DNA from 2 places in the Achromobacter sp. 1011811831 genome. Region 1 is predicted to be linked to the other one. Evidence: predicted binding sites of a transcription regulator. Region 1 holds the regulator's gene; the other holds the start of a gene.
What was found. The regulator sigma-54, encoded in region 1, starts transcription at its own class of promoters, with help from an activator protein. The targets are predictions, from matches to a motif close to TGGCANGNAANCTGCTTT.
Positions count from the first base shown of each region.

Region 2: AC6LJ9_RS03785 (circularly permuted type 2 ATP-grasp protein) is a predicted target of sigma-54. The motif match lies at 3,199-3,216, and genes of this name have one in related genera.

Region 1 covers NZ_JCBANG010000051.1:2,715-10,527, reverse strand. Annotated here, with positions in the region: gene leuA (2-isopropylmalate synthase) at 1-795, opposite strand, end outside; gene AC6LJ9_RS18775 (Bug family tripartite tricarboxylate transporter substrate binding protein) at 1,337-2,317, opposite strand; gene AC6LJ9_RS18770 (hypothetical protein) at 2,511-3,134, opposite strand; gene rpoN (RNA polymerase factor sigma-54) at 3,151-4,578, shown strand; gene AC6LJ9_RS18760 ((2Fe-2S)-binding protein) at 4,700-4,981, shown strand; partial or broken gene AC6LJ9_RS18755 (LysR substrate-binding domain-containing protein) at 5,193-6,038, opposite strand; gene AC6LJ9_RS18750 (DMT family transporter) at 6,205-7,119, shown strand; gene bfr (bacterioferritin) at 7,520-7,813, shown strand, end outside.
Region 2 covers NZ_JCBANG010000005.1:112,713-120,525, forward strand. Annotated here, with positions in the region: gene AC6LJ9_RS03775 (transglutaminase family protein) at 1-725, opposite strand, end outside; gene AC6LJ9_RS03780 (alpha-E domain-containing protein) at 735-1,715, opposite strand; gene AC6LJ9_RS03785 (circularly permuted type 2 ATP-grasp protein) at 1,719-3,149, opposite strand; gene AC6LJ9_RS03790 (5-formyltetrahydrofolate cyclo-ligase) at 3,636-4,310, opposite strand; gene AC6LJ9_RS03795 (lytic transglycosylase domain-containing protein) at 4,401-6,518, shown strand; gene AC6LJ9_RS03800 (tRNA nucleotidyltransferase/poly(A) polymerase-related protein) at 6,515-7,636, shown strand; gene AC6LJ9_RS03805 (class I SAM-dependent methyltransferase) at 7,736-7,813, opposite strand, start outside.

The DNA.
Region 1 (7,813 bases):
GGCCATGACGGCGAATTCGGCGGCGGCCACGGCGGTGCCGCGGTCATTGTGCGGGTGCACGCTGAGCACGATGCTGTCGCGGCGGGCCAGGTTCTTGTGCATCCACTCGATCTGGTCGGCGTACAGGTTGGGCGTGGTGGCCTCGATGGTGGCGGGCAGGTTCAGCACCATCTTGCTGGCCGGCGTGGGCTGCCAGATGTCGGCGACGGCGTTGGACACGTCCAGCGCGAAGTCGGGTTCGGTGGTGCTGAAGACCTCAGGCGAATACTGGTAGCGCCACTGCGTTTCCGGATGCTGGGCGACGTATTGCTTGACCAGGCGCGTGCCGGTGGTGGCGATGTTCTTGATTTCGTCGCGGCTCATGTTGAACACGACCTTGCGGAACGCCGGGGCGCAGGCGTTGTACAAGTGGACGATGGCCTGCTTGGCGCCGGCGGCGGCTTCGACCGTGCGGCTGATCAGGTCTTCGCGCGACTGCGTCAGCACGATGATGGTCACGTCTTCGGGAATGCGCTTCTCGTCGATGAGCTTGCGCACGAAATCGAAGTCGGTCTGCGAGGCGGACGGGAAACCGACTTCGATTTCCTTGAAGCCGATCTTCACCAGCTGTTCGAAGAAGCGGAGCTTGCGCTCGACGCTCATCGGTTCGATCAGGGCCTGGTTGCCGTCGCGCAGGTCGGTGCTCATCCAGATGGGCGGCTGCGTGATGCGGCGGCTGGGCCAGGTGCGCTCGGCATAGTCGCCGGCGAAGGGCTTGAACGGTACGTACTTGGTGGCGGGGTTGGCAAGCATCATCTCTACACCTCGATCGGTTTCTTTTGAATCCCGGGGACTGGGTCCCGCAAGCGGCGCACGCCCGGATGACGGTCTGGCGCCTGGATTTGCCGTGGATATGCCCGGAAACTACTGGCCAGGCCGGCAGGATTCAGTCTTGAAAACAGGAAAAGAAAGGGGAATACGCGTGTGGCGAGCGTGTGGCTGCCGAGCTACCACGAGGCACTAGGCCCGGCAACCGATCGGTAGGTATAGCGATAGCGCGGCGAAGGAGGCAACGCTGAAGAAGGAAGCGCGCAGGCCGGCGACCGGAGCGTCGTAGCGTCCGGTGGCAATCGCGAGGGGGTTGCGGTTAGCGGCCATAGGTGTGCTAGTCAAACATACTTTTTGTGCAAGCGCAAATGAAAAAGCCAGGGACGTATCTGTCTTACGGTGACGCCTCAGGGTATTCCCTGGTTCTTTCGACAGGCCGGCAGGCGCGGCGCGAGCCACGCGTTTCGCGGTGGCGCGGGGCTCGCGCGGCCGGACGCGCAACAGCATGAGCGCGCGCCGGCCCAGGCGCCTACTGCGTCTGCATATGGCCGTTCTTGACCACTTCGCCCAGGCGCTTGCGCTCGTTGGCGGCGAACTCGGCGAAGCTGGCGCGCGAACCACCGCCCGGCTCGATGCTGCTCTGGCGCAGCGCATCCTGCACTTCACGCGTCTGCAGCGACTGCTCGACCGCCGCGTTCATCTTGTCGAGCACGTCTGCCGGCGTGCCGGTCGGCGCGTACAGGCCGGCCCAGTGGCCGATGCGCACCGTGCCGAAGCCGGCCTCGGCCGTGGTCGGAATGTCCGGCGCGCTGGCCATGCGCTTGTCCCAGGTGGTGGCCAGCGCCTTGAGCTTGCCGCTCTGGACCAGCGGCAGCGTCACGATGCTGGCCTCGGAGGTGGCGTCGACCTGGTTGCCGATCACCGCGCTCACGCCTTCCGAGCCGCTCTTGTAGGCGATGGGCTCTACCGGCAGGCCGGTGGCTTCCTTGAGCATCTCGGCCACGAAATGCGGCGTGCTGCCGTTGCCGGCCGTGGAAAAGGTGATGCGGTCGCTCTTGGCCTGCTTGGCGCGTGCCACGAAGTCCTTCAGGTCCTTGGCGGGGTTGGACGGATGGGTCACGATCACCGACGGCGTGATCGACAGCAGCGCGACGGGCGTCAGCGCCTCGTCCTTGTACGGCTGGTCGGAACGGATCAGGCTGTTGGTGACGGTGCCGTTGCTGCCGACCAGGTAGGTGTAGCCATCGGCCGGGCTGCGCGCCACGTGCGCCGCGCCGATCACGCCGCCGGCGCCGGGACGGTTCTCGACGATGACGGGCTGGTTCAGCGCGGCGCCGACCGCCTTGGCGATGATGCGGGCGACCAGGTCATTGGCGCCGCCAGCGGTGAACGGGGCGACGAAGGTGATGGGCTTGTCGGGCCAGGCGGCCAGGGCCGGCGCGCTGAACGAGAGGGCGGCCGAGCAGGCCAGCGCCATGCTGGCGGCGAACCGGACGGAAGTGCGGAACATGGAAAGCGGACTCCAGGAGGCCGGCCGCGCGGTCGCCGCGGCAGGGCCGCCGGCGCTTGGTGTCGGTATGACGCGCAGCCCGCGGTTGCGCGAGCCTGGCCGGCCAGTATAGGAGCGGCTTGCTGGCAGGGGACTGAAATGCAAAAGCCGCCTGGACGGCGGCTTCTGGCGGGTTGCGCGGAAGGGGTGTCGCTTATCGGGCGGGGCCGATGCGCGGCTCGACGTAGCGGTCGGCGCGCGCTTCGCGGCGCGGGGCGTCGTCGTCGCGGGAGCCGGCGCGCGGCTTGCCGCCGCCTTCCAGGATCTCGGCCTGGCGCGCCACCATGTCGATCTTGGCGATGCGGCTGTGGCGGATTTCAGACAGCGAACGGCGCAGGTCGCCGACGGTGAAGGGCTCTTCGCGGTCGCCCCAGGTCCAGCGCAGCACGCCCAGCGATTCGTCGGACAACTGCGGCGCCAGTTCGGCCAGCACCTCGGTCTGCACCGGCGTGGCGCGGCCGGAGGCCAGGCTGGCGGTCAGCCAGGCGCGCAGCGCGAAGAAGACGATGAGGCTCCAGATGCCGACCCCGACCCACCACAGGTAGGGGCTGAACTTCTGCACCATGTCCATCGTGGGCTGGCCCAGCGAGTGCAGGAATTCGAAGCTCACGCGCTTGCCCGCGTCCAGTATCCAGTTGGCGACGAAATACCAGATGATGAGGGCGACGGCGATCACGATCGCGCGCAGGAGGAGTCTGGGAAGCGCAAGTTTGAGCAGGGTTTGGCCGATCAGGCGGCTATCCTGGCGAACGCGCTCGGGCGAAGTCTGATTCATCATGCAAAATATTGTACCTATGACCCGTCCGATTTTAGAACTGCGTCCTGGTCAGCATCTGACGCTGACCCCACAACTGCAGCAATCGATCCGATTGTTGCAGTTGTCCACGCTCGAACTGGAAGCCGAGATCTCGCAGGTGCTGGCGGACAACCCGCTGCTCGAGCGCGACGACGAGCCCGCGGCGCCCGAGGCGCAGGCGGAGTCCGAACGCGAATCCTCGGTGCAGGACGACGAGCCGGCCGCCGAGCGCGACACGCCCATCGAGGAAATGCCCGGCTCCGGCGGGGTCTATCCAGATGAGGACGGCGGCCCGCCCGAGGCCGCCATGCCGGACACGCTGCGCGAGCATCTGCTGGGCCAACTGATGCTGACCCGGGCGGCGCCGCGCGACGCTGCCTTGGCCGCCCTGTTGATTGACGAGCTGGACGAGAACGGCTATCTGGGTTCGCCGCTGGAGGAAATCCTGGGCTGGCTGCCCGCCGAGCTGGAGCCGGACATCGACGAGCTGAAGGCGGCGCTGTCGCTGCTGCAGTCCTTCGATCCGCCCGGCATCGGCGCGCGGGACATGGCGGAATGCCTGCTGTTGCAATTGCGCCACCCCGATATCGGCCGCCTGCCCGAGGCGGCCGACCCGGCGGCGCTGGCCTGCGCCCGCGAGATCTGCGCCCGTCACCTGCCGCTGCTGGCCACCGGCAATGTCGCCCGTCTGTGCGTGGCGGCGGGTTGCGACGAAACCCGATTCCGCGCCGCGCACGCCCTGATCCTGCGCCTGGAGCCGCGTCCGGGACGCGCCTGGACCGTGCCGGCCGCCGACTACGCCGTGCCGGACGTGATCGTGCGCAAGACCCGGCGCGGCTGGCAGGTCACGCTCAACAGCGCCGCCGTGCCGCGCCTGCAGATCAACGGCCTGTACGCGCAGATGCTGGGCAACCAGAAGGAATCGGCCCACGCCGGCCTGCAGGCCCAGCTGCAGCAGGCCAAGTGGATGATCCGCAACGTCGAGCAGCGCTTCGACACCATCCTGCGTGTGTCCCAGGCCATCGTCGAGCGCCAGACGGCCTTCTTCAGCCAGGGGCCGGCGGCCATGCGTCCGCTGATCCTGAAGGACATCGCGGGCGAACTGGGCCTGCACGAATCCACGATTTCGCGGGCCACGACGCAGAAGTACATGCTCACCCCGTTCGGCACGCTGGAGCTCAAGCGCTTCTTCGGGACGGGGGTGTCGACCGATGGCGGCGACGCCACCTCGGCCACGGCGGTGCAGACCCATATCCGCCAGATGGTGGCGGACGAGAACCGTGCCAAGCCGCTGTCCGACAGCCAGATCATGGAAAAGCTGGCCGACCAGGGCATCGTGATCGCCCGGCGCACGGTGGCCAAGTACCGCGAGGCCTTGCGCATCGCGCCGGCGGCGCTGCGCAAGGCGCAAGCCTCGGTCCGGTGAAATCAGGGACGAATCGTTAGGAATTCGTCCCTGATTTCAAATACTTGCGTGACAAATCGGTTGCAAATTTTTTTAGGACAGCCGCTTGCCAGATTGAGAATAATTTTCGATAATTATTCTCATGTACATTTGTGTATGCAACGCGATCACCGAACGCCAAGTCCGCGCCAGCGTGGACGCGGGCGCAACCACGCTGGCCGACCTGCAGTTCGAGCTGGGCGTGGCGACCTGTTGCGGCTGTTGCGCAGCCACCGCCACGGAATACCTGCCCGGCGGCCGTTGCTCCAGCGTCTGCGACGTGCGCTCGATCGCCGTTCCGGTCAATCCTCCCGCCGCCCTGACTGAACAGGCCAGCGCGCCGGCGGCCAATACCTATCCGGTCATCCGGGTGGCCGTCGCCTGATCCCTCCAGCCTGATTGATCTGGCTTGATCACATAGCCACGGTTGTCGACCGTGGCTTTTGTTTTTTGGGCGCGCCCGCCGCGCGAGTCCCCGCGTTCTTCCTGTCAGCGCCCGTCTTTTCCTCTTGCGGCTTGCCGACGCGCGCGGATCCTCCCGATTCCTTGAATTTTCGCTGACCCTCCACCGTCCAGGGCGACGGCTGGCGCCATGCCTCGGCGCAGAAAGCCTGCACCGTCAGCGCCACCTGGCGCGCCGGTTCGCGCGCCGCCGCGCCCAGGCAGAGCGCCAGCTCGGTAGGCGGCGCCACGGGCAGGTGTCCGTCCACGATGCGCAGGCCGGCGGTCAGGCAGCGGCGCTCCAGCAGCGCCACGCCCAGGCCGCCGGCCAGCGCCGCCTGCAGGCCCAGCAGGTTCGGGCTTTCATAGGCGATGCGCCAGCGCCGGCCGGCCGCTTCCAGCGCGTGGATGGCGCGGTTGCGGTAGATGCAGCCCTGGGGAAACGCCACCAGCGGCACCGGTTCGGCGTCGGGCAGCGGCCAGGCATCGGCGGCGATCCAGTGCAGGTGTTCCGGCCAGGCCGCCAGCGCCGCGCCCGCACCCAGGCCGGCCCCGGGTTCGCGCTTGAGCAGCGCCACGTCCAGGTCACCGCGTTCCAGGCTGCGCGTCAGCCCGGCGCTCAGGTCGCAACGCACCGACAGGCGCAGCGCCGGCCGTTCGCGCGCGTAGGCCGCCAGGATGGCCGTCAGGGCTTCCGGCGCGAAGTCGTCCGGGATGCCCAGGCGCACCACGTCCACGCGCTGGCGGCCGCTGACGGCCTCGCGCACCTCGGTGGACAGCGCCAGCATGCGGCGGGCATAGCCCAGCAGCCGCTCGCCGTCCTCGGTCAGCTGGACCTGGCGGCCGTCGCGGATGAACAGCGCGCATTCCAGCGCCTCTTCCAGCTTGCGGATCTGCTGGCTGACGGTGGATTGGCTACGGTGGACGCGTTCGCCGGCGCGCGTGAAACCGCCGGCGTCGACGACGGAAACGAAGCTGTGCAGCAGGTCGAGATCAAGCATGGCGGGGTCTGGAAAGAGGTCGCGCCTTCCGGACGGAAGGCGGATTCATGCATTCGATTTTCAAATACTTTCGATCTGAATAAAGCGTTTGTCAATGGATAGGGTGGCGCGCAGAATGGCCGCCAGCATGTCGCCACAGCGGCGGCGCCCTCTCTCCGAGACTCGCATGAAAACCCCCTTGCTAGCTGTCGCATCTCCCGCCCGCGCCGATTCTCCAGCCGCGTTCGCGTTGTTGCCCGTCGCCGCGTTCTGCCTGTTGTGGAGTTCAGCCTTTGCCGCCGCCAAGATCGCCGTGCGCGATTGTCCGCCGATGACCCTGCTTGCCGTGCGCTTCGTGATCGCGGGCGCGCTGATGCTGGGCGTGGCCGCGGCCACGGGCCGCTGGCGCTGGCCGAGCCGGCGCGACTTCGCCGCGCTGGTCTTGCTGGGCCTGCTGAACAACACGCTGTACCTGAGCTTGAGCTGGTCGGGCATGACGCTGGTGTCATCGGCTTTCACCGCGGTGCTCATCAGCACCAATCCGCTCTTGATCGGCGTGCTGGCCGGGCCGGTGCTGGGCGAGCGGCTGAACTGGCGCAAGCTGCTGGGCCTGTTGCTGGGCGTGGCCGGCGTGGCGGTGGTGTTGCGCTCGCGATTGAGCGGCATGCAGGAAGACGCGCACGGCACTTTGCTCGTGGTCGGAGGCCTGCTTGCGCTGGTGGCGGGCACGCTGCTGTACAAGCGCTTGAAGCCGTCCGCGGACCTGTGGATGGGCACCGGCATCCAGTCGCTGGCCGGCGCGGCCGCGATGGTGCCGATCGCGCTGGCGGTCGATGATCTGGGCGCGGCGCACATGACAGCCAGTCTGTTCTGGAGCATGGCCTACATGATCATCGCGGTGTCGATCGGCGGTTATTACTTGTGGTTCATGATCCTGGGCCGCGCCAGCGCCACCGCGGCCAGCGCGCTGCATTTCCTGATGCCGCCGCTGGGCTTGCTGTTCGGCTGGCTGGTGTTGAGCGAGCCGGTGTCGTGGCTGGACCTGCTGGGCATCGTGCCGATCGCTTTCGGCATCTGGCTGGCCACGCGGCGCGCCGATTGAGTCCGCGATATCCACCAGGTCGATGCGTGAAGGCGCCGCCCGCGCTCATGCGGTCGTAGATATGCAACAGCGCGGATCGCGCGCCGTACGCGGGTTTTTCAGCGATGCGGCGCGCGATCCGCGCTGCGCTTGACGCGCATCAAGGCGCGTAATTCGGCGCCGTGGCCGCTTCCAGGCCGCATGCAGCCTACATGGCGCGTGCAAGGCATCGCTCACGCAAACTCATTCTCATTATCCTGTCGCTTTCGTGTTGCGCTTGCAAAGCCGTTTACCAAATGCAGAGCAAGGCTAGGCGCGGCCCCGCGCCGGATGTTAGTCTGCCGGGGTTGCGTACGCGCGGCATCGCGCGTCTTCCTGTCGCGATGTGCTCGCATCGCGCCTGACTGCAAGGAGTCTCATCATGAAAGGCGATAAAACCGTCATCCAGCATCTCAACAAGCAGCTGACCAACGAGCTGACGGCCATCAACCAGTATTTCCTGCATGCGCGCATGCTGAACCACTGGGGCTTCGACAAGCTGGGCAAGCACGAATACGAAGAGTCGATCGGCGAGATGAAGCATGCCGACCGCCTGATCGCGCGCATCTTCATGCTCGACGGCCTGCCCAACCTGCAGGACCTGCACAAGCTGCTGATCGGCGAAGACGTGCCGGAACTGCTGGCCTGTGACCTCAAGCTGGAGCAAGGCGCGCAA
Region 2 (7,813 bases), on a different contig from region 1:
GGCGAGGCCGAGTCGTAGTCGCGCGCCACGGCCAGCCGGCAATGGCATTCCGAGGCGAACTGGCGGTTGGTGATGTCCACGCTGGTCCAGCCCGCGCCCGGCAGCCAGATATCGGCCCAGGCGTGGCTGGCGGCGTGCTCGGCGGTGGTGTACAGGTAGCCGCTGACGTAGCGCGCGGGCACGCCCAGGCCGCGCGCGCAGGCCAGGAACAGGTGGGCGTGGTCCTGGCAGACGCCGTGGCCCATGGCCAGCACCTGGTTGGCCGCGGTGGTCACGTCGGTCATGCCGGGCTCATAGGCCACGCGGTCGCAGATGGCGCGCGCCAGCGCCAGCGCGTCGTCGGGCGTGTTCAGGCCGTCGGGCAGGGCGTGGCGGGTGAAGGCCTGGATGGTCTCGTCGGCCTGGGTCAGCGCCGTCTGCACGCAGTAGGCATGCACCGGCAGCCGGCTGTCCTCGCCGCCCAGCGCGCCGCGCGCGAGCGCGCCCACCACCACCTGTCCGACCACGCGCAGCTCGATGTCCGTGTGCGGGCGGTTCAGCGTCAGGGTATGGGTGATGTTGCCGTAGGCGTCCACCTGCCGCTCCAGCGCGCCGGGCGCCTCGATGTGCCAGCGCAGCACGCGCTGGTGCTCGTCGTCGCGCGGCGTGAGGCGCAGCGTCTGGATGCTGTAGGTCACCGGCGCGGTGTAGCGGTAATGGGTCACGTGGGTGATGATCTGTTTCATGCTGCGCTCCTACGCCGACAAGGGCACCAGGAAGTCCTGGCTGATGCGGTTGCCGAGATCGTTGATGCGGTCCAGGAAGTGCTCCAGGTACTGGTGCAGCCCGCTGGCCAGGATGTCCTCGACGCGCCCGTATTGCAGTTCCGCGCGCAGCATGCCGGCGCGGCGCTGCGTTTCCGCCGAGCGCTGGTTGGCCACGCGCGCCAGGTCGTCGGACAGGGCGTGGATCGCGGCCAGCAGCGAGCGCGGCATGTCCGGACGCAGGATCAGCAGTTCGGCCACGCGGTCGGGCGTGATCACGTCGCGGTAGACCTTGCGGTAGATCTCCAGGCCCGACACGGAGCTGAGCAGCGCCGACCAACGGTAGAACTCGCTTTGCGCGGCCGTCGGCGGCGCGGCGGCGTCGTTGCGCGCGTCGGCCGCGTGGCCGTTGCCGCCGCGCTCGTGGAACTTCACGTCCAGCATGCGCGCGGTGTTGTCGGCGCGTTCCAGGTGCATGCCGATGCGCAGGAAATACAGCGCCTCGTCCTCCAGCATGGTGCCGATGGTGACGCCGCGCGCCAGGTGCGAGCGGAACTTCATCCATTCGAAGAACTCGCCCGGATTGCGTTCCAGCAGGCCGGTGTGCAGGTGCTTCTGCAGCTCCAGCCAGGTGGTGTTATAGGTTTCCCAGACCTCGGTGGTCAGGCTGCCGCGCACGGCGCGCGCGTTCTCGCGGGCGGCGCGCACGCAGGAATAGATGGACGAGGGATTCTCGGCGTCGCGCACCATGAAGTGCAGCACGTCGTGCGGCGTGATCGCGGCGTGCCGGGCGCGGTACAGGCCCTGCAGCTCGGAGATGCGCAGCACGGCCAGCCACGAGCCCTCGCGCGCCTGCGCGTCCTGCGGCAGCAGCGACATCTGCAGGTTCACGTCCAGCATGCGGGCCGTGTTCTCGGCGCGCTCGGTGTAGCGGCACATCCAGAACAGGTTGTCGGCGGTTCGGCTCAGCATGGTTCAGTCCTCCAGTACCCACGTATCCTTGGTGCCGCCGCCCTGGCTGCTGTTGACCACCAGCGAGCCCTCGGTCAGCGCCACGCGGCATAGTCCGCCAGGCACCGTGCGGATGTCCTTGCCGCACAGCACGTAGGGGCGCAGGTCCACGTGGCGCGGCGCCACGCCGGACTCGACATAGGTGGGCACGGTGGACAGCGCCAGCGTCGGCTGGGCGATGTAGTTGGCGGGGTTGGCGCGCACGCGGTCCTTGAAGGCCTCGACCTCGGCGCGCGTGGCCGACGGCCCGACCAGCATGCCGTAGCCGCCCGCGCCATGCACCTCCTTGACCACCAGCTCGTGCATGCGGTCCAGCACGTGCGACAGCTCGTCAGGCCGGGCGCAGCGCCACGTGGGCACGTTCGACAGGATCGGCTCCTGGCCCAGGTAGAAGCGGATCATGTCCGGCACGTACAGGTAAGTGGACTTGTCGTCGGCGATGCCGGTGCCGATGGCGTTGGCCAGCGTGACGCGGCCGGCGCGGTAGACCGACAGCAGGCCCGGCACGCCCAGCGCCGAATCGGCGCGGAACGACAGCGGGTCCAGGAAGTCGTCGTCCAGCCGGCGGTAGATCACGTCCACCTTGCGCGGGCCCTGCGTGGTGCGCATGTAGACCGTGTTCTGCTCCACGAACAGGTCCTGGCCCTCGACCAGCTCCACGCCCATCTGCTGCGCCAGGAAGGCGTGCTCGAAATAGGCCGAGTTGTACATGCCCGGCGTCAGCACCACCACGGTGGGCGCGTCGCCGCCGTGCGGCGCGACCTCGCGCAGATTGTCCAGCAGCAGGTCGGGGTAATGCGCCACCGGCTCGACCTTGATGCGGCCGAAGGCGTCGGGCATCAGCCGCATCGACATCTTGCGGTTTTCCAGCATGTAGGACACGCCCGAGGGCACGCGCAGGTTGTCTTCCAGCACGTAGAACTCGCCCGCGCCGGCGCGCACGATGTCGACGCCGGCGATATGGCAGTAGATGTCCTCGGCCACGTCCACGTCCTGCATCTCGGGCCGGTATTGCGCGTTCAGGAAGACCTGCTCGGCCGGCACCACCCCGGCGCGCACGATGTCGTGGCCGTGGTAGATGTCGTGGATGAACATGTTCAGCGCGCGCACGCGCTGTTTCAGGCCGGCGTCGAGCCGGCGCCATTCGTCGGCGGGGATGACGCGGGGGATCAGGTCGAACGGGATCAGCCGTTCGGTGCCGGCGGCGTCGCCGGCCACCGAGAAGGTGATGCCGACGCGGCGGAAGCTCAGGTCCGCTTCCAGCCGGCGCACGGCCATGGACTCGGCCGACTGCTCGCCGTGCCAGCGTTCGAACGCTTCGTAGTGGGAGCGTATGCCGCCGGCGCTGTCGCGCATTTCGTCATAGGCGGGGGGGCGGGCGGGTCTGTCCTTCATGGCTCCTCCGATGCAAGTGCTGGGGCCGGCTCGAAGCCGGTCCTGATAACAAGCAACCCGCGTGCCAGCCTGGCCGGCGCGCGGACGGTCCCTGCGGAAACACTATCCTCCGCCGGGCGGTTGTTGGCTATCCCCGTCGCGACGGATGCCGGCAGGGAAGGGGGGGCGGTGCGCCGCCCGTGGGCGCGCGCGGCGGCAGGGCGGCCGGCGGCGGGTTGCGAGGGCTGGCGGACGATGGCGCCGCCAGGGAACGGGAACAGGCTGGACCAGGGCGCGTGGCACTGCTGGCCTGGGTGGAATGGGCGGCGGCCGGGCTGGCAGGGGGCTCGATGCCGTTCTGTCAGTGAGCGCTCACCGGAGAGATCAGGGCGCTGCAGGCCCGCGTTCGGCGGGCCTGTCGGCGGTTCATGTTACGGATTGCACCGTTTTGGTGCAAGGGCGCGGGACGGAAATGGTGCGCGGCGCGGGCCCCGGGGCGGGGCGGGCTCAGCCGAGCCGATAGGAAAACAGCGTCGTGCCGCCCTTGCCGGGTTGCGACAGCGGCGCCTCGGGCACCCAGCCTTCATCGGTCAGGATGGCGTCCAGCGGGTAATCGTGTTCGGCTGGCTCGTAGTCGGCGTCCAGCTCGCCGCAGCTCCAGGCGATGCCGATGGCGGTGAAGGGCTGGCCGCTGTCGCGCAGCGCGGCCAGCGTGCGGTCGTAATAGCCGCCGCCGTAACCCACGCGGTCGCCAAACTGGGTGTAACCGAGCGTGGGCGCCAGCACCACGTCGGGCGGCAGTTCGTCGCCTGCGGCGGGTTCTTGGATGCCGTAGGCGCCGCTGCGCATGGGGGCGTCCGGCGTCCAGGGCAGGAAGGCCAGCGGGGCGTTGCGTTCGCGCACCACCGGCAGCACCACGGTGATGCCGGCTTCCACCCATTGCTCGAGCAGCGGGCGCAGGTCGGGCTCGTCCTCCATGGGCCAGAACGCGGCCACGATGGAGGGCGCGCGGCGGCCGGCCTTGACCGCTTCGTCGCGGGCGGCGTTCAGCCAGGTGAACAGCCTTGCGCGCATGAGCAGACCGCCGCGGCTGCGCTGGCTTTCCGGCAGGTCGGCGCGCAGTTGGCGCAATCGCGCGCGCAGCGGGACTGCGGTATCCTCTGGAGTATTTTGCGTAGTCATGCGGTAGCGGTAACGAGGGTGGAAAATGAAAGCAAAAATGCAGGCCTGCGACCAGGCGCAGAACAAGGCTGGCACGTGAGGAAGACACCCATGGCACACGCCCTGCAATCCGGACGGTATCAGAAATCCGCGCGGCCGGCGTCCGCCGCCCAGGCTGGCGCCGGCCTGCGCCGCTGGCTGCCGCTGCTGGCGCTGTTCACCGCGGCCTGCGCGCCGGTCGACGCGCAGCAGCGCAGCGCCTCGGTCAATCCGCAGCCCCAGCCCGCCGCCCAGGCGCCGCAGCCCGCCATCGCCGTGCCGCCGGCCGTGCTGGCCGGGCTGCCACCCACCAACGACACGCCCGCGCTGGCCGCCGTCAAGGCCGCGCGCGAGGCCATGAATCGCAAGCAGTGGTCGGTGCTGGGCGCGCTGGTGCCCCAGGCCAAGTCCGACGCGCTCGGCATCTATCCGGAATACTGGCTGCTGCGTTACCAGCTGTGGTCGCCGCCTGCCGGCGGGCGGCCCAACGCCGACCTGCAACGCTTCATCAGCGGCAATGCCGATGCCTACCTGGCCGACCGGCTGCGCGGCGACTGGCTGCTGGCCGCCGCCCGCAGCGGCGACTTCGACACCGTGCGCAAGCTCGCGCCGGTCAAGAACAGCAATGCGCAGATCGAATGCGCGATCCTCGACGCCAAGCACATGAGCGGCCAGCGCGCCACCGCCGCCCAGGCCATGGCCGTGTTCCAGCCCGGCACCGCCTGTTGGGGCCTGTACGACCAGCTGGTGGCCGACCGCGTCCTGGGCTGGGACGAGCTTGAGCCGCAGCTGCGCGACGCCATCGAGGCCAACAAGACCACCGACGCGCGCAAGTTCGTGCAGTACATGTTCGAGCCGCGCGACCAGAAGACCTACGACCTGCTCATCAAGGATCCGATGAAGTGGCTCACACGGCAGGACCGCCTGCCGGTGGGCCGCAACGAGAAAGAGCTGGTGACCATCGCGCTGGCGCGCCTGGCCCGCTCCGACGTCAGCGTGGCCGATTCCTACCTGCGCCGCGAATGGGCCAAGTCCATGGCCAAGTCCAATCTTGCCTGGGTGCGCGGCCAGTACGCGCTGGCCGCCGCGCTGAACCTGGACAGCCGCGCCAACGATTGGTATCGCGAGGCCGGCCATATCCGCATGACCGACTACAACGCCGGCTGGAAGGTGCGGGCCGCGTTGCGCCAGCCCAAGATCGACTGGAAGTGGGTCATCGAGTCCATCGACGAGATGCCGCCGGCCCAGCGCGCCGATACCTCGTGGGTCTACTGGAAGGCGCGCGGACTGGCCGCCACCGGCCGCAAGGACCAGGCCCAGGCCGCCTACGCCGGCATCGCCGACCGCTTCGATTTCTACGGCCAGCTGGCCGCCGAGGAACTGGGCCGCCGCATTACGGTGCCGCCGCGTCCCGCGCCGATTTCCGATGCCGAGATCGCCGAGGCCCGCGCCAATCCCGGCCTGCGCCGCGCCGTGCAGCTGTTCCGGCTGGGCTGGCGCGCCGAGGCCGTGCCCGAATGGAACTTCGCGCTGCGCGGCATGAGCGACCGCCAGCTGATGGCGGCCGCCGAGCTGGCGCGCGCCGAGAACATCTACGACCGCGTGGTCAACACCTCGGACCGCACCGAGAAGGAATTCGATTTCAGCCAGCGCTTCATCGCGCCCTTCGAGGGCCGAGTCACGGCCAAGGCCAACGCCATCGCGCTGGACCCGGCCTGGGTCTACGGCCTGATCCGCCAGGAATCGCGCTTCATCATGGACGCGCGCTCGCATGTGGGCGCCTCGGGCCTGATGCAGCTGATGCCGGCCACCGCCAAATGGGTCGCGGGCAAGATCGGCATGACCGATTTCACGCCCGGCAGCGTCAACGACTTCGACACCAACACCGAACTGGGCACCAACTACCTGAACATGGTGCTGCGCGACCTGGACGGCTCGCAGATGCTGGCCAGCGCCGGCTATAACGCCGGCCCGAGGCGGCCGCACAATTGGCGTTCCACCTTCACGCATCCGGTCGAGGGCGCGATCTTCGCCGAGACCATCCCGTTCAACGAGACGCGCACCTACGTCAAGAACGTGATGTCGAACTCCGTCTATTACGCGGCCATGTTCAGCGGCCAGCCCCAATCCCTGAAAGAGCGGCTGGGCAAGGTCGTGCCCCTGGGCGCCGAAAGCACCACGCTGCCATGACGCAGGACCCCGCAACCCAGGGCCTGCAGGTCTATATCGTGGGCGGCGCGGTGCGCGACGCCCTGCTGGGCCTGCCGGCCGGCGACCAGGACTGGGTCGTGGTCGGCGCCACGCCCGAGGACATGGCGCGCCGGGGCTTCATGCCCGTGGGCGGCGATTTCCCGGTGTTCCTGCATCCGCGCACCAAAGAGGAATACGCGCTCGCCCGCACCGAGCGCAAGTCCGGCCACGGCTACAAGGGCTTCACCTTCCATACCGGCGTCGACGTGACGCTGGAAGACGATCTGCGCCGTCGCGACCTTACCGTCAACGCCATCGCGCGCAAGCCCGATGGCGAGCTGGTCGACCCGCTGGGCGGCCAGGCCGACCTGCGCGCGCGCGTGTTCCGCCACGTGGGCGAGGCCTTCGAGGAAGACCCCGTGCGCATCCTGCGGCTGGGCCGCTTCGCGGCGCGCTTCGCCGATTTCAGCATCGCGCCCGAGACGCTGGCGCTGTGCCGCCGCATGGTCGAGGCCGGCGAGGCCGACGCGCTGGTGGCCGAGCGCGTGTGGAAGGAACTGTCGCGCGGCCTCATGACCGCCAAGCCGTCGCGCATGCTGGACGTGTTGCACCAGTCCGGCGCGCTGGCGCGGGTGATGCCGGAATTGCGGGAGCCGACGATCGTGGGCGTGGACGTGGACCGGGCCGCCGCGCTGGGCCTGCCGCTGGCGTCGCGCTATGCGCTGATGTGCCGGCTGACGCCCGAGCGCGAAGCCCTGGGCCGGCGCCTGCGGGTGCCCACCGAATGCAATGATTGCGCGCGCCTGCTGCCGGAGATGCTGTCCGGCCTGGAGGCGGTGGACCAACAGGACGGCGCGTATGCGCAGCTGGCGCTGATCGAGCGCGCCGACGCGCTGCGCAAGCCCGAACGCTTCATGGATCTGATTCAGGCGGCCGCCGTGCTGCGGACCGTTGACGAAGCCGCATGGCAGGCTCGCGTGGACGCGGCGCGCGGCGTGGACGCCGGCGCCATCGCGCGCGCCTGCGCGGGCGATCCGGCACGCATCAAGGATGGGGTCAGGCAGGCCCGGCTGGCGAGCCTGGAAGCGCTGGCGTCGCCGGCGAACCAAGGCCGGTAGGCGTCTTCAAGGCGGGGAGGCGTCTTCACGATCGGGACGCGCCATCAAGCCGCCGCGCAGCCGCCTGGCGCGCGGCTTCTCCAGGGTTGCCGCCCAGGTTCAGAGCTTGCCGAGCCGGTCGCCGCGCGCGAAGCCGCGCAGCGGCGCGGTAATGCCACGGCCCACCGCCAGCACCTT